DNA from 2 places in the Brevundimonas sp. PWP3-1b1 genome. Region 1 is predicted to be linked to the other one. Evidence: predicted binding sites of a transcription regulator. Region 1 holds the regulator's gene; the other holds the start of a gene.
The links. The regulator HrcA, encoded in region 1, represses chaperone genes, less so after heat shock. The targets are predictions, from matches to a motif close to GTTAGCANTCNNNNNNNNNGANTGCTAAC.
Positions count from the first base shown of each region.

Region 2: a site for HrcA is predicted at 7,721-7,749, ahead of groES (co-chaperone GroES). Genes of this name have one in related genera too.

Region 1 covers NZ_JAFCTO010000001.1:509,725-520,524, reverse strand. The annotation lists gene purH (bifunctional phosphoribosylaminoimidazolecarboxamide formyltransferase/IMP cyclohydrolase) at 1-443, shown strand, start outside; gene ACP69V_RS02500 (dienelactone hydrolase family protein) at 583-1,482, shown strand; gene ACP69V_RS02495 (S8 family peptidase) at 1,762-3,804, shown strand; gene grpE (nucleotide exchange factor GrpE) at 3,904-4,497, opposite strand; gene hrcA (heat-inducible transcriptional repressor HrcA) at 4,530-5,624, opposite strand; gene rph (ribonuclease PH) at 5,678-6,403, shown strand; gene ACP69V_RS02475 (hypothetical protein) at 6,468-6,926, shown strand; partial or broken gene ACP69V_RS02470 (phosphoglucosamine mutase) at 6,937-7,185, opposite strand; gene ACP69V_RS02465 (DUF3363 domain-containing protein) at 7,406-9,337, shown strand; gene ACP69V_RS02460 (HEPN domain-containing protein) at 9,629-10,564, opposite strand; gene glmM (phosphoglucosamine mutase) at 10,651-10,800, opposite strand, start outside.
Region 2 covers NZ_JAFCTO010000002.1:589,394-600,193, forward strand. The annotation lists gene trhA (PAQR family membrane homeostasis protein TrhA) at 1-212, shown strand, start outside; gene phaR (polyhydroxyalkanoate synthesis repressor PhaR) at 302-928, shown strand; gene ACP69V_RS14795 (hypothetical protein) at 925-1,278, shown strand; gene ACP69V_RS14800 (hypothetical protein) at 1,502-1,924, opposite strand; gene ACP69V_RS14805 (hydroxymethylglutaryl-CoA lyase) at 2,009-2,923, opposite strand; gene ACP69V_RS14810 (ArnT family glycosyltransferase) at 2,923-4,608, opposite strand; gene ACP69V_RS14815 (glycosyltransferase family 2 protein) at 4,685-5,413, shown strand; gene groL (chaperonin GroEL) at 5,661-7,307, opposite strand; gene groES (co-chaperone GroES) at 7,361-7,648, opposite strand; gene ACP69V_RS14830 (hypothetical protein) at 7,951-8,376, shown strand; gene pgi (glucose-6-phosphate isomerase) at 8,435-10,042, opposite strand; gene ACP69V_RS14840 (hypothetical protein) at 10,152-10,628, shown strand; gene recQ (DNA helicase RecQ) at 10,635-10,800, opposite strand, start outside.

The sequences.
Region 1 (10,800 bases):
CTCGCGACCGTTCGCTGATCAAGCCGTCGGACCTGAAGATCGTCACCAAGCGCCAGCCGACGCCGACCGAGATCCAGGACATGCTGTTCGCCTTCACCGTGGCCAAACACGTCAAGTCCAACGCCATCGTCTACGCCAAGGACGGCCAGACCGCCGGCATCGGCGCCGGCCAGATGAACCGCCGCGACAGCGCCCGCATCGCCGCCATCCGCGCCAAGGAAGCCGGCGAGGCCAAGGGTCTGACCCATTCGCTGGCCGAAGGTTCCGCCTGCGCCTCCGAAGCCTTCTTCCCCTTCGCCGACGGCCTGCTGGAAGCGGTCGCGGCCGGCGCCACGGCGGTGATCCAGCCCGGCGGATCGATGCGCGACGCCGAGGTCATCGCTGCGGCCGACGAGAAGGGCATCGCCATGGCCTTCACCGGGGTGCGGGTCTTCAGGCATTAATCTTGAGAAGAAGGGCGCTAACGCTCGCGACGCGGTCGCTCGCTGCTTGAGCGCCCTTCCTTCCGCATCTTCGTGACTGGACGCGGATAGCGGCCGGGGCCACTGTCGATCCTCTGACAGCTGACCGGAGCCCCCGCCGATGACCGTCCTGATCCGTCCCGAAGGCCAGACCGCCGACGATCTGAAGCTGAGCCGACGAAGCCTGGGGGCGCTCGGGGGGCTGTTGTTCTCCGGATACGCCGTCGCAGCCCTGGCCAAGGAGGCCAAGCCGATCACGACCGACGAGGCGGGGCTGGCCACGGAGACCGTGACCTATGCTGCGCCGGACGGGTTCCAGCTTCCGGCCTATGTAGCGCGGCCTGCGGGCGACGGGCCGTTCCCGGTCGTCGTCGTGGTGTCCGAAATCTTCGGCGTCCACGAGTACATCCGCGACATCTGCCGCCGTCTGGCCAAACAGGGCTATGCCGCCATCGCGCCCGCCTTCTTCAACCGGGTCGAGGATCCCGCGCCCCTGTCGGACATGCAGCGGATCATGCAGATCGTCGGCGCCGCGAACTATGAGCAGGTGATGGGCGACCTGTCGGCGACGCTGGAGTGGGCCAGCCAGCAGTCGTGGGCCAAGGACGGCAAGGTCGGGATCACCGGCTATTGCTGGGGCGGCAAGGTGGTGTGGCAGGCGGCGGCTCGCTTCGCCGCCATCGGCGCCGGCGTGGCCTGGTACGGCCGTCTGGCCCCCGCCGCCGATGCGACGCCGGTGCAGATCTCGTCGGGTCAGCCCTGGCCGGTCGATATCGCCGACGACCTCAAGGCGCCGGTTCTGGGCCTGTATGGCGGCAAGGATCAGGGCATTCCGCTGGCCAGCGTCGAGCGGATGCGCGAGGCCCTTGCCCGCGCCGGTCAGACCGGCAGCCAGATCGTCGTCTATCCCGACGCCCAGCACGGTTTCCATGCCGATTACCGCGCCAGCTATTCCGAGACGGACGCCAGGGACGGCTGGTCCAAACTGCTGGCGACCTTCGATAAAGCGTTAAAGAATTAGGGCGTTACTGATGTGAAGGCTGCGGAGGGCGGCCTGAGTGGAGGGTTGGAAATGAACGGATTGCGGCGTCGCGGGGCGGTCGTTCTGGGCCTGAGCCTGCTGTTCCTTCCGCTGGCCGCGTGCGGCGGCGGGGGAGGCGGCGGTGGCGGCGGTGGCGGCACGATCACGCCCCCTGTTCCACCGCCCCCTCCGCCACCCCCTCCTCCTCCTCCGCCACCACCGCCCCCGCCGCCCTCGGTGACATCGAGCGAATATCTGCGGAACTATGGCTTGGCCAATATGAAGGCCCAGGTCGGCTGGCAGGCCGGGGCGACCGGGGCAGGCGTCACCGTCGCCGTTGTCGATTCCGGCATCGCCAACACCTTGCCCGAGCTTGAAGGGCGGATCTCCAGCGCCTCGACCGACGTGGTTTTGGGCCGCAACACCCCCTATGTCGCGTCGAGCAGCCACGGCACGCGGGTGTCGGGCGTCATCGCCTCGAACTTTAACGGTTTCGGCACGATCGGCGTGGCCTATCAGTCGACGATCCTGTCGATCCGCACCGACATCTCGGACTGCACGGACGAGAACACCGACGTCTGTTTCAGCAGTTCGGACCTGGTGCGCGCCCTGGACTACGCCGTCGCCAACGGGGTCAAGATCATCAACATGTCGCTGGGCGGCGACGGTCGGCTGGGCTCGGCGTTCGAGGCGGCGCTGTTGCGGGCCGTCAACGCGGGCGCAGTGATTGTGGCCTCGTCGGGCAACGACGGCGAGGCCAATCCGGGCTGGCCCGCGCGCTACGCCATCGATCCGCGCTTCGCCGGCAGTGTGATCGCGGTCGGCTCGCATGGCGCGACCGATGTGATGTCCAGCTTCTCGAACCGGGCGGGCGATACGGCGGCCGGTTATATTTCAGCGCCGGGCGAAGACGTCATCACCGGCTGCGAAGGTACGTCCTGCTGGCGGGTCAACGGCACCTCCTTTTCGGCGCCGCATGTTTCGGGCGCCCTGGCGCTGCTGATGCAGGCCTTCCCCAATCTGACCGCGCGGGCGGCCTTGGCCATCCTGGTCGATACGGCGCGTGATGCGGGCGATCCGGGAACCGACATCGTCTATGGGCGCGGCCTGCTGGACATGGCCGGCGCCTTCCGACCGGTCGGGACGACCTCCACGCCGATGGCGGACGGAAGCTCCATCGTCACCATCAGCGAGCCGGGCAGCTTCGTCGGCGCGGCCTTCGGCGACGCCTTCCTGCGCCAGAGCGCGCTGAACACGGTGCTGTACGACGCCTATGACCGGATGTTCGCGGTGCAGTTGGGCGGGGCCTATCCGACGGCGCCCAGCCGATCCTATCAGGCCGCGCCCTTCGAACAGAACACCACCGCCACCACCAGCCTTGCTCTGCCGGGCGGCGGACGGCTGAACCTGATCGCGGCCCAGCCCAGCGCGACACCGGAGCCCGTGGCGCCGCGTCACGACCTCTATGATGCGCCTTGGATGGGCGACGAACCGCGCCAGGAGGCGATGCTGGACCTGGAAACCGGCCGGATGAACTTCTCTGTCTGGCAGGGCAAGGGCGGGGCGGCGTCGCCGTTCGAAGGCTCGGCCGGCGATGGGTATGCATCCCTGGCCCAGGCCGACCATGCGGTGCGCGGTGCGATGCGGTTCGGCGCCGTGACCGTGTCGGCCGAAAGCGGCGGCGGCGATCGCCGCATGCCCCTGCGCCGCGTCGAGCAGGACGCCTCGACCTATAGCCGGGCGGCGATCGGATGGCGGGGCGCCGAGGGCGGCCTGTCGTTCAGCGTCGGCGCCCTGGAAGAACGGCTTGGGCCCTTGGGCGCCTTCCTGCCCGGCGGGTCGGACTTCGCCCTGCCGTCGCGGACCAGCTTCTATGCGCTTGGCGGCGACTGGACGCTGAGGCCGGGTCTGCGGCTGATCGGCGAGGCGGGTATGGGATCGACTCGGATCGAGGGGCGGTTCCTGTCGATGGATCAGGCGGCGATCAGTTCGAACTGGCGGTTGGGCCTGCTGACCGGCTGTACGATGCTGTGCGACCGGATCAGCTTCACCCTGTCGCAGCCGCTGCGGATCGAGAGCGGGACCTTCTCGGCGTTGCTGGCCGATGTGCCGCTCGAATATTTCGACCCGCTGACCTATTCGCGGCGCAGCTTCTCGGCGACGCCCAGCGGTCGTCAGATCGACTTCATCCTGGGCGGCGAGCGCAGGCTATGGGACGGCTCCAGCATGACGTTGCAGGCCGTGGCCAGCCGCGAGCCGCGCCATGTCGTGGACGCACAGCCCGAGTTCGCCCTGATCGGGGCGTGGCGGCGTCAGTTCTGAGGGGGAGTAACTGGTGAATAGTGAGTCGTGAGCAAGAGGTGAGCGGTTTGCGGAGACACCGCAGCTCACCCCTCACCCCTCACCACTCACGTCCTGACATCAGGCCTTGCCGTCGAAGGCCTGACCCTCGGGCGCCTGCGCGGCGCCGTAGGGGTTCTGGGCTTGCGCGCCGGAGCCCTTGGCGGCGACCACGACCATGGCGGGACGGACAGTGCGGCCGAACAGTTCGAAGCCGGACTGCATGGTCTGGAGCACCGATCCGCCGGGCACCGTGTCCGACGGCTGTTCCATCATCGCCTGGTGCAGATGCGGGTTGAAGGCCTCGCCGGCTTCCGGCGCGACACGCTTCAGGCCATTGCTGTCGAAGGCCTGAAGCAGGGCCTTCTGGGTCAGTTCCAGCCCCGTCACCAGACCGGCGGTGGCGCCCTCGGCGTCCTTGGGCGCGGCCATGAGCGCGCGTTCCAGATTGTCGGACACGCCCAGCAGGTCCTTGGCGAAGCGCTGGATGGCGAAGGCGCGGGCGTCGTTCTGCTGCGTCTCCGAACGACGCTTCAGGTTCTCCATCTCGGCGGCGACGCGCAGGGCGCGGTCCTTCCACTCGTCGCGCTCGGCGATGACGGCGTCCAGAGGCGTCAGATCATCTGAAGGATGGGCGTCCAGGCCGTGTTCGGCGTCGGTCTCGGCCGCATCCAGGGCGTCGAATTCGTCGTTAAGGGGTTTGTCGCTCACTTGTCGTTCCCGTCCAGCATCCGGCCCAGCACCCGGGCGGTATAGTCCACCAACGGAATGACACGGGCGTAGTTCAGTCTTGCGGGCCCTATGACGCCGATGGCGCCCAGAACCCTTTGTCGGCCGCTCATATAGGGCGCCGCGATCACGGCGGAACCCGAAAGTGAAAACAACCGTGTTTCCGCGCCAATGAAAATGCGCACGCCCTGGGCCGCATCGACGCCGTCCAGCAGGCCGATCAGCTGTTCCTTCTGCTCCAGGTCGTCAAACAGGACGCGCACCCGCTCCAGGTCCGCCAGCCCCTCGCCGTCCTGCAGCAGGTTGGCGCGTCCACGCACGATCAGGGCGCGCTCGCGGTCCGGCCCGCCGGACCAGGCGGCGAATCCGTCCTCGACCAGGCGGGCGGCGGTCTGGTCCAGCTCGCGCCGGGCGATTTCCAGCTCGTGCGTCATCTCGCGCTTGGCGTCGGCGAAGGGGCGGCCGCGCAGGCGGGCATTGAGGAAGTTGGAGGCCTCGACCAGGGTGGACGGCGTGACACCCGCCGACAAGGTCATGATCCGGTTCTCGACCGTGCCGTCGTCGGCGACGATCACCGCCAGGGCCTGATCCCCGCCCAGGGCCACGAACTCGACGTGCTTGACCCCGGAATCGCGCACGGGGCTGGACACCACCCCAGCGCCGCCCGCCAGGCCGGACAACAGGTTGGACGCCTCGTCCAACGCGGATTCGAAGTTCCGGCCGCGCCCCGCCAGTCGCCCGTCGATCTCGCGCCGCTCCTCTTTCGTCAGGTCGCCGACTTCCAAGAGGCCATCGACGAACAGACGCAGGCCGGCGTGCGTCGGGATACGCCCCGCCGAGGTGTGGGGCGCGGCCAGCAGTCCCGCCAGGGTCAGGTCCTGCATGGTGTTTCGGATCGAGGCCGGGGACAGGGCGATGCCGCCCAGCGACAGGGTCCTGGATCCGACCGGCTCGCCCGTCTCCAGATAGCTCTCGACGATGCGGCGGAAGATGTCGCGGGCGCGTGCGTCCAGCCCCGCCAGCCCTGCAAGAGACTGGGCGCCATCGAACGGCGGGGTTTTGGGGGCATACAGGCTCACGGTTTCAGGATAAGCACCGCAGCCCCCGCTTCCAAGGATTCATCTCAATGCGCCATTCGCAACGCACCGACGACCAACTGCGTCCCGTGACCATCGAGACCGGCGTCAACCGCTATGCCGAGGGCTCGTGCCTGATCACCTTCGGCCACACCAAGGTGCTGGTGACGGCCTCGGTCGAGGAGAGCATTCCCGGCTGGATGCGCGGCAAGGGCCAGGGCTGGGTCACGGCGGAATACGGCATGCTGCCCCGCGCCACCCATACCCGCGGCCGTCGCGAGGCCGCCGCCGGCAAACAGTCGGGCCGGACGCAGGAGATCCAGCGTCTGATCGGCCGTAGCCTGCGCGCCGTCGTCGATCTGAAGGCCTTGGGCGAGCGCCAGGTGGTGCTGGACTGCGACGTGATCCAGGCCGACGGCGGCACCCGCACCGCCTCCATCACCGGCGCCTGGGTCGCCATGGCCTCGGCCCTGAACTATCTGCGCGACGAGGGCGTGCTGAAGTCCGACCCGATCCTGGACCAGGTGGCGGCCGTGTCGTGCGGCATCTGCAACGGCGTGCCCGTTCTTGACCTGGATTATGAAGAGGACTCCGAGGCCGAGGCCGATTCCAACTTCGTCCTGACCGGCGCGGGCCAGATCGTCGAGGTCCAGGCCACCGGCGAGAAGCGCGGTTTCTCGCGCGCCGAGTTCGACCGGCTGTTCTCCCTCGCCGAGGTCGGCTGCACCGAACTGTTCGCCCTGCAGAAGGCGGCGCTGGCGGCGATCAAGCGATAGGGGGTTTCGCCTTCGGTCGCAGGCGGGCATTCTTGTCCGGTTGGTCCTGACCGGAGACAAGTCGATGCGTCGATCCCAATGGCTTTCGCTGGCCGCCTGCGCCGTGCTGATGGCCGGCTGTCAGCCCTCCGGCCCCGGAACGCCCGCATCCGGCGAGTCGGCGTCGAACCCCGACGTGATCGATGCTGTTCCTTTACAGCCGGAAACCGCGCCGGTCGCTCCGCCTGCCAAGGCGGATGCTCCGGCCAAGGAGCCGGCAAAGCCCGCCGAGGAGCCCCAGGCCAGCATCCCCGAGGGGCCGGACATGGCGCCTCAGCCCGTTCCGGTCAGCGAAGTTCCGTGTCGTGAAGCCATCGGGGCCGCCGCCTCGGCCCGGCTAGTCGAGCGCTGCATCCAGGTCAGCCCGGCGACCCGCCCGCCCTGCAACGCCGCCAACCCTTGCGACCTGATCCAGGGCGAGATCGACCGGTCGTGCAAGCTGTGGGAACGCGACGGCGATCCGCCGGCGGCGTGCAAACCCTGAAGACCGATCCTCAGCCGGCGGCGCGCACCGCGCCGGCGACATCGGCCACCACGCGTTTCACCAGCGCCTCGTCGTCGCCCTCGGCCATGACGCGGATCAGCTTCTCGGTGCCCGACGGCTGCACCAGCAGCCGCCCCTGACCGTTCAGCGCCGCCTCGGCCTCAGCGATGGCGGCCTTGACCGTATCGGTTTCCAGCGGCTTTTCGGCGGTGAAGCGGTCATTCTCGATCGCTTGCGGCACCGAGGCGAACGGGGAAGCTGATGAGCAGCGGCGATGAGCATGGGGTGGGCGGACGCAAGGCGCCCAAGTCGTAAGGCCCGAACACAATCGATCGCGATGCACTCTGATCAAGGGTGATCAAACGCCGTCAATCCGAGGGAATAACTCAGGGCGCGACAGGCGCGATTTTGTTCGCAAAGCTTCCCGGCGACCGGTGGACGGTTCGCGGACAAAGCGGTCGCTGATGACAGGTTGCCCCATGGCCATGCCTCACGATCCTGATGATTTTCCATTTCGTCCGTCGATGACGGCGCACAGAGATCATTATCCCCGCGGGGCCGTCGGCCTGCTTGGTCGTGCGACGGCGTCGATGCCCTTGAGAGCGAGAACACGACACTTTGCCGCCAAGACGGCCGTGAAGCGGGTCCGGCCTGCCTTCCGGGGCGCCGGACCGTCGCGGCGCGTGTTCGTCAAGGTCAAGGTCGTGATGAGGACACCGAACGCGCGCGCCTCCCTCAAAGCCTGTGTGCGGTATTTCGGACGGGAGGGCGCTGGCGAGGAGGGCGCGAGGGCGGCGTTTTTCGGGCCCCACAAGGACCGACCAGACGCCAAGGCGGAGGTCGATCGGTGGGCTGATGACCGCCGTCATTACCGGATCGTCGTGAACCCGGAGGATGGACAAGAGCTCGCGGACGTCAGGCAGTTCGCACGTCGGATGATGAAACAGGTTGAGATCGACACCGGCACGCCGCTCGAATGGCTTGCCGTGGCTCATTACGACACCGGACGGCCCCATCTCCACATCATTTTACGGGGTGTATGTGACGACGGGCGCGACCTTGTCTTCAGCCGCGGTTATGCGGCGCAAGGCCTGCGCAGCCGGTGTGAAGCCCTGGCCACCGAAATCCTTGGCCCGAGATCCGACCGGACGGCCTCCACCCGTGATCTGACGGCGGACCGATTGACGGCGATGGATGACACGCTTTTACGCAGGCAGGGCGACGGCAAAGTCAATCTCGAGGGTCTGGAAAGCGGAGAAAGAGCCAACGCCCTCCGCCGTCTGGTCCATCTTGAGCGTCGCGGATGGGCTCAGCGAGATAGCCAAGGCTTTTGGGCCGTCCCTGAAAATCTGCGCGATATCCTGCGGAATGTCGGTGAACAGGAGGCGCGTGAAGCCGCCGCGACGCGCGCCATTTGGGGCGGCTTCTGGGGCGGGCAGACCGATCGCCTTGAACCGCTGAGTCTCTCGGAAGGCGAGGTGGTCGTTGGCGCATACGCCGGCGTTCAGCCGCTCAAATGGCACAAGAAGGCGGCCCAGTTGCTCGTGCTCGAGACCATGGATGGACGTCTGGGGCATGTCCGGCTGGCGTCATTGGATCGCGTCATGATCCTGGATCGCGTGCCCGAGCGGGCCGTCATCGAATTGCGGGGAAAGCCGTGGAGGGAGAGGGCTTCGGACCAGACCATCGCCCAGGTCGCGCGATTGAGAAACGGCGTTTACTCTGAAGCCGATCATCTTGCGGTCCGGCCCGAAGATCGGTCTGTTTTCATAAACCGCCACCTTCGACGGCTCGAAGCGATGAGCCGCGAAGGTGCGGTTGAGCGACTGGGCGAAGGCCGGTTCGCCATTCCATCCGACTACGTCTCGCGGGCGCTGGTGGCGGATCAGGCGCGCCACGGTCCTGCCGACGTCGAAGTTCGCGTGCTCGACGTCAGGCCTCTCAACCTGCAGACCGCGGCGCGCGGCGTCACCTGGCTGGACAAGGTTGCTGGCGGGTTCGAGCCAGATCCCGGCGCGGGCGCTATGGCGGATGAAGCCAGGAGGTTGGGACAAGAACGGGCTGAGATTCGCAAGGGATGGGGGATCGGCGATGGCTCAAAGCTGACCGACAAAGACATGCTCGCCCTCTGGACGATGGAGATCGAGACCCAGTTCAAGAAACTTGGAAAGGGCGAGAAGCTAGTCGTCAAGGCTGAGGAGGGACAGCTCTTCTCGGGCGTCTACAACGATAGAGTCCACATGGGCGGTCGAACCTATGCGGCGGTCGAAAGCCGTACTGTGGTCACCCTGGCGCCTTGGCGAGCGGGTCTGGAGGCGTGTCGTGGCCAGGGTCTCACCGGGGTTCTGCAGGCAGGGCAGGTGGAGTTTCGGTTCGGAGAGCGTGGCCGGTGTGTGGGACTGGAGCTTTAGGCATCGTCCTCCTTCGACCCCTGCGTGAGGCGCGGCTCGCGCGATGAAGACCGCAGCGCGCTGACTTGCAGCTTGGCCCAGGCCCGAAGCTGACGTCTCGGATAGTAGGGCCGTTTTCGAAGGTGAATATAGGGCGGACCGTCCAACCCCAGGCACAGCATTTTCGCTAGCGTGGACGGAGCGAGTTGAATGCCCAAGGCGGCGAGTTCACGCGACGCTTCCTTTCGATTCAGAAGCCGATTTTCGTATTCGACTGCCCTATTTGCATCTGCGTCTCCCAAGGTTGACGACCTATCCGGCGCTCTCGACCTTCATCCTGAGGTTTTCAATGCGCGCCTTGCTGAGTTCGGCGACCCGATCGCGTAGATGCCGAGCCCGGGCCATCAGCCATTCCAGGTCTTCAGCCGAGGCATCATATTGGTCGCTGTAGCGCGCTTCGACGTAGGCCCTCTTCAGCAGTTCGAACCGGCGACGATCGAAACGGCTTTCACGCGGCCAGGCCTCGACCAGGCTGGTGTTCACGTCCTCGGCTAGCGAGCGGAGGAACTTAATGTTGTGCGAGCGCGGAAAATAGAAGGTGTGGACCAAGAGGAAGCAGGCGTAGGCGGTCTCCACCGCCTGATGCAAGCTGAAGGCGGCTAGCTTGCGGAAGCCTTCGTCCGTGCCAGCCCTTTCAGTTTGATATTCAGCCGTATCGATCCACCGCCTGAGGTCTGCCGCCTTAGCTTTAAAATGGCGATCTGCCATTTCGGTAGCGGCCTGCGCTGTCATCGGCTGCGGCGTCGCGGAGGGATGGCCGGGAACTTCGTAAAGGGCGATGCCGTCGCGGACGATGTCGGTCCAGAAGTACTCGCCGCGCCGCAGGGCTTCGTTCATCTCCTGAAGATCGTGGACGATCAGATTGACGGTGCGGCCGATGGCCGGGTCGCGAAGGATTTGATCCTCAGAGCTCCACCAGTAGTCGGCGATGTTGGTGAGCTTCTCGTGGTTGACCACGATCAGGAGGTCAAAGTCCGAGAGATAGCCATTCTCTGGCTCGTCGACCCAGTCCATCCGTGCGTACGATCCGAACAGGATGATCTTTAGGATCTGGCCGCCGCGTCTCCAACCGGAGTTGGCACCGCCGCCGCTGGTCCTGGCCGCTTCAAATCCGGTAAGCAGGATGTCGCGAACGCGTCGAAGTTCACGCTGCTGACGCTCCGGCAGATGTTCCAGATCAGACCGCATAGGAAGAGTCTACCGTAAACTCAGAGGTTGTGAACCGTGAAGGTGCATGCACACGCCGCATAGGGGCGTATATTGTGTTGTGGGTCTCACCCTGCTGTTTTCACAGCCTCTGCAACTTCGGCCACCACGCGTTTCACCAGCGCCTCGTCGTCGCCCTCGGCCATGACGCGGATCAGCTTCTCGGTGCCCGACGGCCGCACCAGCAGCCGCCCCTGACCGTTCAGCGCCGCCTCGGC
Region 2 (10,800 bases), on a different contig from region 1:
TGAAACCGATGGTCGAGACGGTGCATCCCGTCGCCCTGGCCCTGCTGGTCATCGGCGGCCTGATCTACACCGCCGGCGTCTTCGTCTTCGTCAGCCCGCGCGTGAAGTTCCGCCGCGCCATCTGGCACGGATTCGTCGTCACCGGCGCGACGGTGCACTGGACAGCGGTGCTAGTGGGCGTCGTCCTGGCCCCGGCCATGAGCCACGGCTGATCCGTCCGCGCCCGGCGCATTGACGCCCCCTCTGGCGCTTCGCGGCACAAGGGGGGATAGTGATGCGTTGCAACATCGCGAGAGCAAGCGTGGCTGACGAAAAAACCAAGGGTGGAAACAAAAACGAGGCGAATGCAGTCGTCATCAAGAAGTATGCGAACCGCCGTCTCTACAATACGCGGACCAGCACCTATGTGACGCTGGAAGACTTGGCCGCCATGGTGCGCGAGGGCGTGGATTTCGTCGTCTATGACGCCAAGACCAACGACGACCTGACCCGCCAGATCCTGACCCAGATCATCTTCGAGGAAGAAAGCCGGGGCGAGGCCTTGCTGCCGGTGCAGTTCCTGCGCCAGTTGATCGGCTTTTACGGCGGCTCGATGCAGGGGGTTCTGCCCTCCTATCTGGAGATGTCGCTGGCCAACTTCGGCCGCCAGCAAGAACAGTTCGCCAGCCAGATCGGCCGCGCCTTCGGAACCGGCTCGGGCGCGACCCTGATCGAGGAGACGGCCAAGGCCAATATGGCCATGTTCGAGCGCGCCATGCAGATGTTCCCGGCCTTCGGCTATCCGCGCGCCGAACCAACGGCGACGCCCGAAACCAAATCCGAAGCAGCTCCGTCCGCCGAGGCGCCCGACGCCCTGGACGAAATGCGCCGCCAGATGGACGAGATGCGCCGCCAGATCGACAAGTTGGCGGGCGCCAAGCCCAAATGACCGACCGGATCCAGGCTGTGGGTGGGCCGGAGCGCGTGGATCGTCGCGAAGGCGACCGCCGCGAACGCGAGCGGCGCGCCCAGTCGGCCTCGCGCGCCCTGGTGCCGGTCGATGCGCCCGAGGTCGTCGAGCCTCAGCCTGCCCCGGCAAGAGCTGCCGTCCTCCCGGCGATCGAGCCGGGCGCCGCCGCCTTCGTCGCCCAGCAGATGGGCCAGAGCGGCCAGAAGCGCGGCCTGCGCGGCGGCCCGCCGGTGCTGGATGCGGCGCGCTCCGCCTATCTCGGAACCGAATATTCCGGCGCGGCCGAGCGTCGTCCGGTTGCAGGCAAGGCGGCCAAGACCGACATCTGATCCGGCGGCACGAGGTTTGCTGAAGGCGCGGGCAGATCGCCCTCAGCCGGACCTGCCCATGCCCGCCGCCTTCGCCCTCGCCGCCAAATTTTTCGACGTCGCCGTGGTGGCCCTGATCTTCACGGCTTTTTCTTAGGGCCTACCGGCCTTCGGCCTGCTTGAGGCCGAGAATCTAACCCAAGTTCGTCACCCTCGGGACAAGCCCGAGGGTGACGGGCATGAATCAGGTTCCGAAATCGAAATCCTTTCGCGACGAAATGATCGTCACGATGAAGCCGGCCAGCACGTCCAGCAGGATCATGATCACGATCAGGAAGAAGGTCGAGGTCGCAAAGCCCGGCAGCAGCAGGAACTCCACCAGCACGGCGATGAACAGGATCATCGACAGGGCGTGATTGATGATGGCGACGCGCTGGCTGGACGTCGACTTCACCAGCTCGAAGAACAGCAGGATCAGGCCCAGGAACAGGATCAGGTCGCCCGAACCGATCGTCCACTGCGCGCCCGAAGTCATGGTGATCGAGAACAGAGGATCGCGCAGCAAGGCGTCCGCCTGAACGACCGCGCCGCCGCCCGATCCGCCGAACAGCACCACGATATTGTAGAGCACCACGGGGATCAGCAGCAGCGGAATGGCGATCAGCATGGTCGGTCCCTCTTCGCGTCCGACCTCACGGCCACGCTTGTTCATCATGAATAGCGCCGTTCTTCGTCGCCCGCCATCGCTGGCTCAGTCCTTGGGGAAACCGCCCGCACGGCTGAGCGCCGACGGCGCCGGCCGACCGATGGCCTCGCCGATCCAGCGCGCCGTGGCGATCAGGGCGTCTAGATCGTAGCCCGTCTCGAACCCGCCGCGCGCCAGCATATAGACCAGGTCCTCGGTGGCGATATTGCCCGTGGCGCCCGGCGCAAACGGACAGCCGCCGATGCCGCCGACCGAGGCGTCCAGCACGTCGATCCCGGCCTCGACCCCGGCATAGGCGTTGGCCAGGCCGGTGTTTCGGGTGTCGTGGAAATGCAGGCGCAGGGTCGCGTGCGGCGCGACCTTCTTCGCCGCCTCGACTTTTCGCGTCACCGCCCAGGGATCGCCCGCGCCGATGGTGTCGGCCAGGCCGATCTCGCCCACGCCCAGTTCGGCAATGGCCCCGACCATGTCCGCGACCTGATCCACCGAGACCTCGCCGTCGAACGGACAGCCCCAGACGCAGGAGATCATGGCCGACAGCGACGGCGCGCCCTCTGACGCCTCCGCATTGTGCCGCCGCGCGACGATCTCGCCCAGCATGGCCAGTTGGTCCTTCACCGCCAGCCCCTGGTTCTTCAGGCCGAAGCCATCGGTGGCGGCGAGCGAGACATTGACCTCGTCCACCCCGGTCGCCAGCGCCCGGTCATAGCCCTTGCCGTTCAGGACCAGGCCGATGCGGCTGCGTCCCGGCTCGCGCGGCAGGGCGGCCATCACCTCTTCGGCGCCGGCCATCTGCGGCACATATTTGGAATGGACGAAGGAGACGGCCTCGATCCGTTTCGCCCCCGCCCCTTCCAGCCGTCGCACCAGATCGGCTCGGACGGCGGGCTCCAGAACGGCCTTTTCGTTCTGCAAGCCGTCGCGCGGACCGACCTCGACGATCTGGATAAAGCGGCCCATCACGAACCCCCTGCGCCGCCGCCGGACCCGTTTCTGGGCGGCGGCGCATAGACGGTCAGGTTCATCTCGTCCCCGCCAGAGTAGTTGTAGCCGCGCACCACGCCCACGGCGCGGCCCGACACGCCCAGCCGCCCGGCGGCGGCGCGGAAGGCGTCGGCGTCGCGCGCCTCGACGATGGCCGGTCGGCCCTCGGCCAGGGCGCGGGCGGCGCCCTCGGCGTCCGTCAGATCGGTGTCGCGTCCGGTCAGGAAGACGAAGCTGGGCTCATGGAAGGTGGTGATGGCGACCGGGCCGGGGGTGCGACCCTGTCGCGGGTGCAGATCGGCCGCCTCCAGCGTCTTCTCCAGCTGGGGGGCGATGGCCAGGGGGCGCAGCTGCCGGATCGTGCCCGCCAGCGCCCCGTGCGCCACGATGCCGAAGGCCAGCGAGGCGACCAGGGCCGCGACCGGCGCCCGGTTCAACAAAAGGAAGCCGCCCATGGCCGCCGCCGCCAGGGTCGTGACCACGGTCAGGGCGGCCCAGGTCTGGGCCGTCGAGGTGCCATAGACCGTCAGCCCATAGACGGTGATGCCGATGATCAGCAGGCCGGCGAAGGCCGCCAGAGCCGCGCCGGTGATGCGCGAGACCTTGCCGATCGGCCGCGCCAGGGCGGCGGCGGCCAGCAGGGCCAGCGCCCCGAAGGTCGGCAGGGTGTAGTGCCACAGCTTGGTCGGGGCCAGTTCGAACATCAGCCAGCCGGGAACCAGCCAGCAGACCAGGAACCGAATCGCCGGCTCGGCCCGCCGGCTCCAGCCGGTCGAGACGGCGGCGGGGAGCAGCAGGGTCGAGGGGAAGAACAGCAGGGGCGCCAGCAGCAGATACATGCCGGGGAAGCCCGAATGGCTTTCGTGCGCGCCGGCGATCTTGGGCGCCAGGTCGCCGCCGATGGCCTCGCGCCAGAAACCTCCGTCGGTGGCGATGGTGATGGCGATGGCCCACGGCCCGACCATCAGGGCGACCAGCGGCAACCCCCAGCCCCAGCCGAGGCGATAGAGCCATTTCACGTTCCGGTCCCAGATCGACAGGGCGATGATGGCCAGGGCGATGACCAGAAACCCGATCGGTCCCTTGATCAGGATCGACAGCCCGATGCCGATCCAGAACAGCAGCTTGTGCAGCCGGATCGGTCGTTCGCCGGCCTTCGTCGCCATATAGATGCGCGCCAGCGCCGCCATGGCCAGGGTCGTCGCCCCACACAGCATGGCGTCGGTCTTGGCGATCCCCGCCTCGGTCGACAGCAGGAAGGTGGCCCCCATGATGGCCCCGCCGAAGAAGCCGACCCGGCCGCCCAGCATGGCCGACCCGGCCCAGGCCACGGCCCAGGCCGCCAGCATCGCCCCCAGCAACGACGGGATGCGATAGGGCGCAATCTCGCGGTCCTCGACGTCCGAGGTCAGGCCGACGGCGACGGCCTGCATCCAGTAGATGCCGACCGGCTTCTTCCAGCGCGGCTCGTCCTGATAGCGGATGTCGACATAGTCGCCGCTTTCCAGCATCTGGGACGTGGCCTGGGCGAAGCGGCTCTCGTCGCGGTCCAGCGGCGGCAGCAGCAACAGGCCGGGCAAGCCCGCGATCAGCGTCAGCAGGGCCGCGAGGAGCGGCCCTCGCCAGCCGGCGATGCGGCCATCCAGATCAAAAGTCTTCATTCCAGACTCCTTACACGGCGACCGCGCCGTCGTCAGCCGTCTCCCCTAAGCCGTCGTTATCCTCTATGGAGCGGCGATGACCGTCGAGACACCCGAGATTTCCGTCGTCGTTCCCGTCCATGACGAGGCCGGCGCCGCCGTGCCCCTGGCGCGCGAGATCGCCGCCGCCTTCGACGGACGATCCTACGAGATGATCTTCGTGGACGACGCCTCCAGGGACGCCACCCTGGCCGAGCTGAAAGCCGCCATGGCCGAACTGCCGGCCCTGCGCGTCCTGGCCCACGGGACCAACGCCGGGCAAAGCCGCGCAGTCCGCACCGGCGTCCTCGCCGCCCGCGCGTCCATCGTGGTGACGATGGACGGCGACGGCCAGAACCCGCCCGCCGATGCGCCCCGCCTGGTCGACGCCCTGCTGGCCGCCCCCGCCGACGTCGGCCTGGTCGGCGGCCGTCGCGCCAAGCGTCAGGACACCGAAGCCAAGCGCCAGGCCTCGATCTGGGCCAACCGCATCCGCCGCAAACTGCTGGGCGACGACGCCGACGACACCGGCTGCGGCCTGAAGGCCTTCCGCCGCGATGTCTTCTTGCGCCTGCCCTACTTCGATCACATCCACCGCTACCTGCCAGCCCTGATGATCCGCGAGGGGTTCAGGAACCAGTACCTCGACGTGGACCACCGCCACCGCGAGGTCGGCCGCTCGAAATACACCAACTGGGGCCGGCTGCGGGCGTCCTTCTCGGACCTGCTGGGCGTCATGTGGCTGAAGACCCGCTCGCGCCGGCCCGGCGCGATCTCGGAGTTTTGAGAAAACTTCACCTCCCCATCGGCCAAGGCCGATGGGGAGGACAGATCGCGTAGCGATCAGGAGGGGGCGACTCGGACTGGGGTGATGACCCCGCCGGCTTCTGACACCCGGTCGCCCCCTCCTGGCCCTCGCTGACGCGATCGCCTGTCCTCCCCGTTCGCCTTCGCGAACAGGGAGGTGAGCCAAACAAAAAGGGCGGGACCTTGCGGTCCCGCCCTTCTGCATTGCAGCGTCGGATGGCTTGGACTTAGAAGTCCATGCCGCCCATGCCGCCCATTCCACCCATGTCAGGGGCGCCGCCGGAGCCGCCCTTCTTGGGGGCGTCGGCGACAGCGGCTTCCGTGGTGATCAGGATGCCGGCCACCGAAGCGGCGTCTTGCAGGGCTGTGCGAACGACCTTGGCGGGGTCGATGACGCCCATCTTGACCAGGTCGCCATATTCTTCGGTCTGGGCGTTGAAGCCGAACGAGGCGTCTTCGTTTTCCAGAACCTTGCCGACCACGATCGAGCCTTCGACGCCGGAGTTTTCGGCGATCTGACGGATCGGAGCCTGCAGGGCGCGACGGATGATCGCGATGCCGGCGTTCTGGTCGGCGTTGTCGCCCTTGACGTCGGCCAGGATCTTGGAGGCCTTCAGCAGAGCAATGCCGCCGCCCGGAACGATGCCTTCGTCAGCCGCGGCGCGCGTGGCGTTGAGGGCGTCGTCGACGCGGTCCTTCTTTTCCTTCACTTCGACTTCGGTCGAACCGCCGACGCGGAGAACCGCGACGCCGCCGGCCAGCTTGGCCAGACGTTCCTGCAGCTTTTCCTTGTCGTAGTCGGAGGTGGTGTCTTCGATCTGGCGCTTGATCTGGGCCACGCGGGCTTCGATCGCATCCTTCTCGCCGACGCCTTCGACGATGGTGGTGTCGTCCTTGGTGATGGTGACCTTCTTGGCCTTGCCGAGCATGTCGATGGTGACGCTCTCAAGCTTGATGCCCAGGTCTTCCGAGATGACCTGGCCGCCCGTCAGGATGGCGAGGTCTTCCAGCATGGCCTTGCGGCGATCACCGAAGCCCGGAGCCTTGACGGCGGCGACGCGCAGGCCGCCACGCAGCTTGTTGACGACCAGGGTCGCCAGGGCTTCGCCCTCGATGTCCTCGGCGATGATCAGCAGCGGACGGCCCGACTGCACCACGGCTTCCAGGATCGGCAGCATGGCTTGCAGCGAGGTCAGCTTCTTCTCGAACAGCAGGATGAGCGGCTCTTCGAGTTGAACCTCCATCTTGTCGGCGTTGGTGATGAAGTAGGGCGACAGGTAGCCGCGGTCGAACTGCATGCCTTCGACGACGTCGACGGTGGTGTCGGCGGTCTTGGCTTCCTCGACGGTGATGACGCCTTCGTTGCCGACCTTGGCCATGGCCTGGGCGATCAGTTCACCGATTTCGCTGTCGCCGTTGGCCGAGATCGTGCCGACCTGGGCGATTTCCGAGTTGTTCGAGACCGGCTTGGACTTGTCCTTGATCTCTTGCAGAACCAGCGTGACAGCCTTGTCGATGCCGCGCTTCAGATCCATCGGGTTCATGCCGGCGGCGACGGCCTTGAGGCCTTCTTGCACGATGGCCTGAGCCAGGACGGTCGCGGTGGTGGTGCCGTCACCCGCCTTGTCGTTCGTCTTCGAAGCGACTTCGCGGATCATCTGGGCGCCCATGTTCTCGAAGGCGTCTTCCAGCTCGATCTCTTTGGCGACCGACACGCCGTCCTTGGTCGAGCGCGGGGCGCCGAAGGACTTCTGGATCACGACGTTGCGGCCCTTGGGACCGAGCGTCACCTTGACGGCGTTGGCGAGCACGTTGACGCCGCGCAGCATCTTGTCGCGCGCGTCAGTGTTGAAATGTACGATTTTAGCGGCCATGCGGGCAGCTCCTATCTAGATGGATTGATTGAAGAAACGCGAACGTCGGGTGCTTAGGACAGCACGCCCAGGACGTCGGATTCCTTCATGATGATCAGGTCGTCGCCGTCGATCTTCACTTCCGTGCCCGACCACTTGCCGAACAGGATGCGGTCGCCGGCCTTCAGTTCCAGGGCGTTGACCTTGCCGGATTCGTCACGAACGCCGGGGCCGACGGAGACGACTTCGCCTTCCTGCGGCTTTTCCTTGGCGGTGTCGGGGATGATGATCCCGCCCTTGGTCTTGGATTCTTCTTCAACGCGCTTAACCAGCACGCGGTCGCCGAGCGGACGAAACGCCATCGGTTCTCTCCTTATGTACCCCCGGACGGGGGCGACTTGAAAACGGTGGGTCAGCCTCTCTTCGATCACCGTTTTGGCAGCCGACCGGTGAGAGTGCTAACGCGACCGGGAGGTAGTCAGAGCAGGGGCCAGCGTCAAGCGCGCCATCGCCGGCCGTCTGCGAAACATCCGCGACAAATGAACCGAAAATGAATGACGGGCTCCGGGGCTGTTCAAGCGGGGGCTGGCAGAACCGTTTCAACGCTGGATGCATTTCCCTTGTCGGAAACGCCGAACCGGCCCGAAAATAAAAGGAGACGATCATGTCCAAGTTGCTGAAGATCACCGCCGCCGTCGCCGCCCCGGTCGTCGCCATGAGCCTGATGGCCGCCCCGGCCTCGGCCCAATCGCGTGATCGCGACGACACCGGCCGCAACGCCCTGATCGGCGCCGCCGTCGGCGGTCTGGCCGGCGCCATCTACGGCAACGGCGACGGTCGCTACATCGCCGGCGGCGCCCTGGGCGGGGCGGCCATCGGCGCCGTGGCCTCTTCGAACCGTGGTTCGGGCTGCGAATATTATCGCGGCGGCCAGTGCTACCGGAACCAGGGCCACTGGGAGCGTGAACACGGCATCAACAGCCGGGACTCGCGCTACGAACAGCGCCGCGACTACCGCGATTATCGCCGCGAGCAACGCTATGACCGCCGCGACGATCGCCGGGATTACCGCCACGACCGCCGCTGGTAATCGCGCGACGATCTGAAGACAATGAAGGGCTCGGCCGCAAGGCCGGGCCCTTTCTTCGTCAGCCCATCAGCCGCGTCATCAGGGCCGCCGTGGACGGATCCAGGTCTGCAGACGACCCCCCGGCGTCCACGTCCTTCAGGATCGCCTTGGCCAGCACCTTGCCCAGTTCGACGCCCCATTGGTCGAAGCTGTTGATGTCCCAGATCACACCCTCGACGAAGGTCTTGTGCTCATAAAGCGCCAGAAGCGCGCCCAGGGTCTCGGGCGTCAGACGGTCCATCAGGATGGCGGTCGAGGGGCGGTTTCCGGTGAAGGTGCGGTGGGGCGCCAGACGGGTCGCTTCCTCTTCCGACAGGCCCTGGGCCAGGCCTTCCGCCTTGGCCGCCTCGGTCGTCTTGCCCAGCATCAGGGCCTGACCCTGAGCGAGCGCATTCGACCAAAGGGGCGATTCCGGCGCGTCGGCGTGGGTCTTGGCGACGATCACGAACTCTGCGGGGACGATCTGCGGTCCCTGGTGAATCTGCTGGAAGAAGGCGTGCTGGCCGTTGGTGCCCGGCTCGCCGAACACCACCGGGCAGGTCTGGCGCGTGACGGGGGTTCCGTCGCGATGCACCCGCTTGCCGTTCGACTCCATCTCCAGCTGCTGCAGGAAGGACGGCAAGCGGCGCAGGGCATGGGCGTAGGGGGCCACGGTGCGGGCGGGCCGGTTCAGGCCGTCGACGTTGAACACCTGGGCCAGTGCCAGAAGGATCGGGGCGTTCTGCTCAAGCGGAGCCGAGACGAAATGATTATCCATAGCGGCGGCGCCCGCCAGCATGGCTTCGAAGGCGTCCCAGCCCAGGGCGATGCCGCACGACAGGCTGACCGCCGACCACAGCGAATACCGACCGCCGACCCAGTCCCTGAAGGCGAAGGTGCGGCCGCAGCCGAAGGCCGCCGCCTTGTCCGGCGCGGCCGTCACCCCGATGAAGTGTTTGGTCATTCCTTCGCCCGGCAGGGAGGCGGCCAGCCAGGCCTTGGCCGCCTCGGCGTTGGCCAGGGTTTCCTGGGTGGTGAAGGTCTTGGACACGACCACGACCAGGGTGGTCTCGGGGTTCAGGCCGGTCAGGGCCTCTGCCATGTCGCGCGGATCGATATTGGCGACGAACCTCAGGTCGATGGCCGGGTCCAGAGGACGCAGCGCATCCCAGACCACGCGCGGCCCCAGGTCCGACCCGCCGATGCCGACGTGGACGATGGCCTCGAACTTTTTGCCCGTGGCCCCCGCCTCGGCGCCCGAGCGCACGGCGTCGGCATAGGCTTTCATGTCCGCCCGAACGGCGTCCACCTCGGCCGATACCGGTTCGCCCAAGGCATGGAAGTCGGCGCCCGGCGCGGCGCGCAGGGCGGGGTGCAGCACCGCACGCCCCTCGGTCAGGTTGACGGCCTCGCCGGCGAACAGGGCGGCGCGTCTTGCCTCGACATCCGACGCACGGGCCAGATCCAGGCAGGCGTCGAAGGCGGCTTTCGTCCAGCTCTGTTTCGACAGGTCCAGATAAAGCCCCGCCGCCTCGACCGACATCCGCGCCAGCCGATCAGGATCGGCGGCGAACTGATCCGCGATCCGGGTCTGGCCCGCCTCGACGGCGGTGCGATCGAATGTCTTCCAGGCGTCGTCGCGGCTCATGGCGTCCTCGGTCGATGATGTGGGCGTTGGAGAGGGTAAACACTCGTTTACGGGTCGGCGGTATTTAGGTTCAACGTCCTAGCGGACGGTGAAACAGGAAGTCATCCCCATGTCTTGCGGCCTCGCGCTTTCGATCGCCCTGGCGATGTCCAATCCCGCCGTCGCCTTGGCGGCCGATCAGCCGCCGGCCGCCGTCGGCGCGCCGATCTCTGTGGCGGGCGAGCCCCTGTTCGCCGACATCATCTCGCGCTCGACCAGCCTGAAGGCCATGGTCGACGGCTGGGCCGCCGCCAAGGCCGCCGACGACGCCGCCTTCTTCACCAGCCAGGCCTTCACCGGCTTCAAGGCCCAGGCCGAACAGCTGGCCGCGCTCGACATGCAGGGTCACCTGATCCTGAAGGAACGCGGCACCGACGGCGACCTGAAATGCATCCTGCGCGGCATCTCCGAGGACATGCCCAAGAAGGTCCAGGCCGTTCAGGCCGCCGCCAACCCGGCCGAACGCGCCACAGCCCTGTCGGAACTGTCCTATCTGCTGAACGACAACGTCGAAGTCATCACAGCCCCGCCGCAGCCGGAAGTCTGACGCCGTCTAGAGGGCGTTCAGCGTCTCCAGAACGCCCTTGCCGTAGCGATCCAGCTTGGACTGGCCGACGCCGGATATGGCGCCGAGGCTGTTCAGGTCGCCCGGTTCCGCCTGGGCGATTTCCAGCAGGGTCTTGTCCTGGAAGATGACATAGGGCGGGACATGCTGTTCG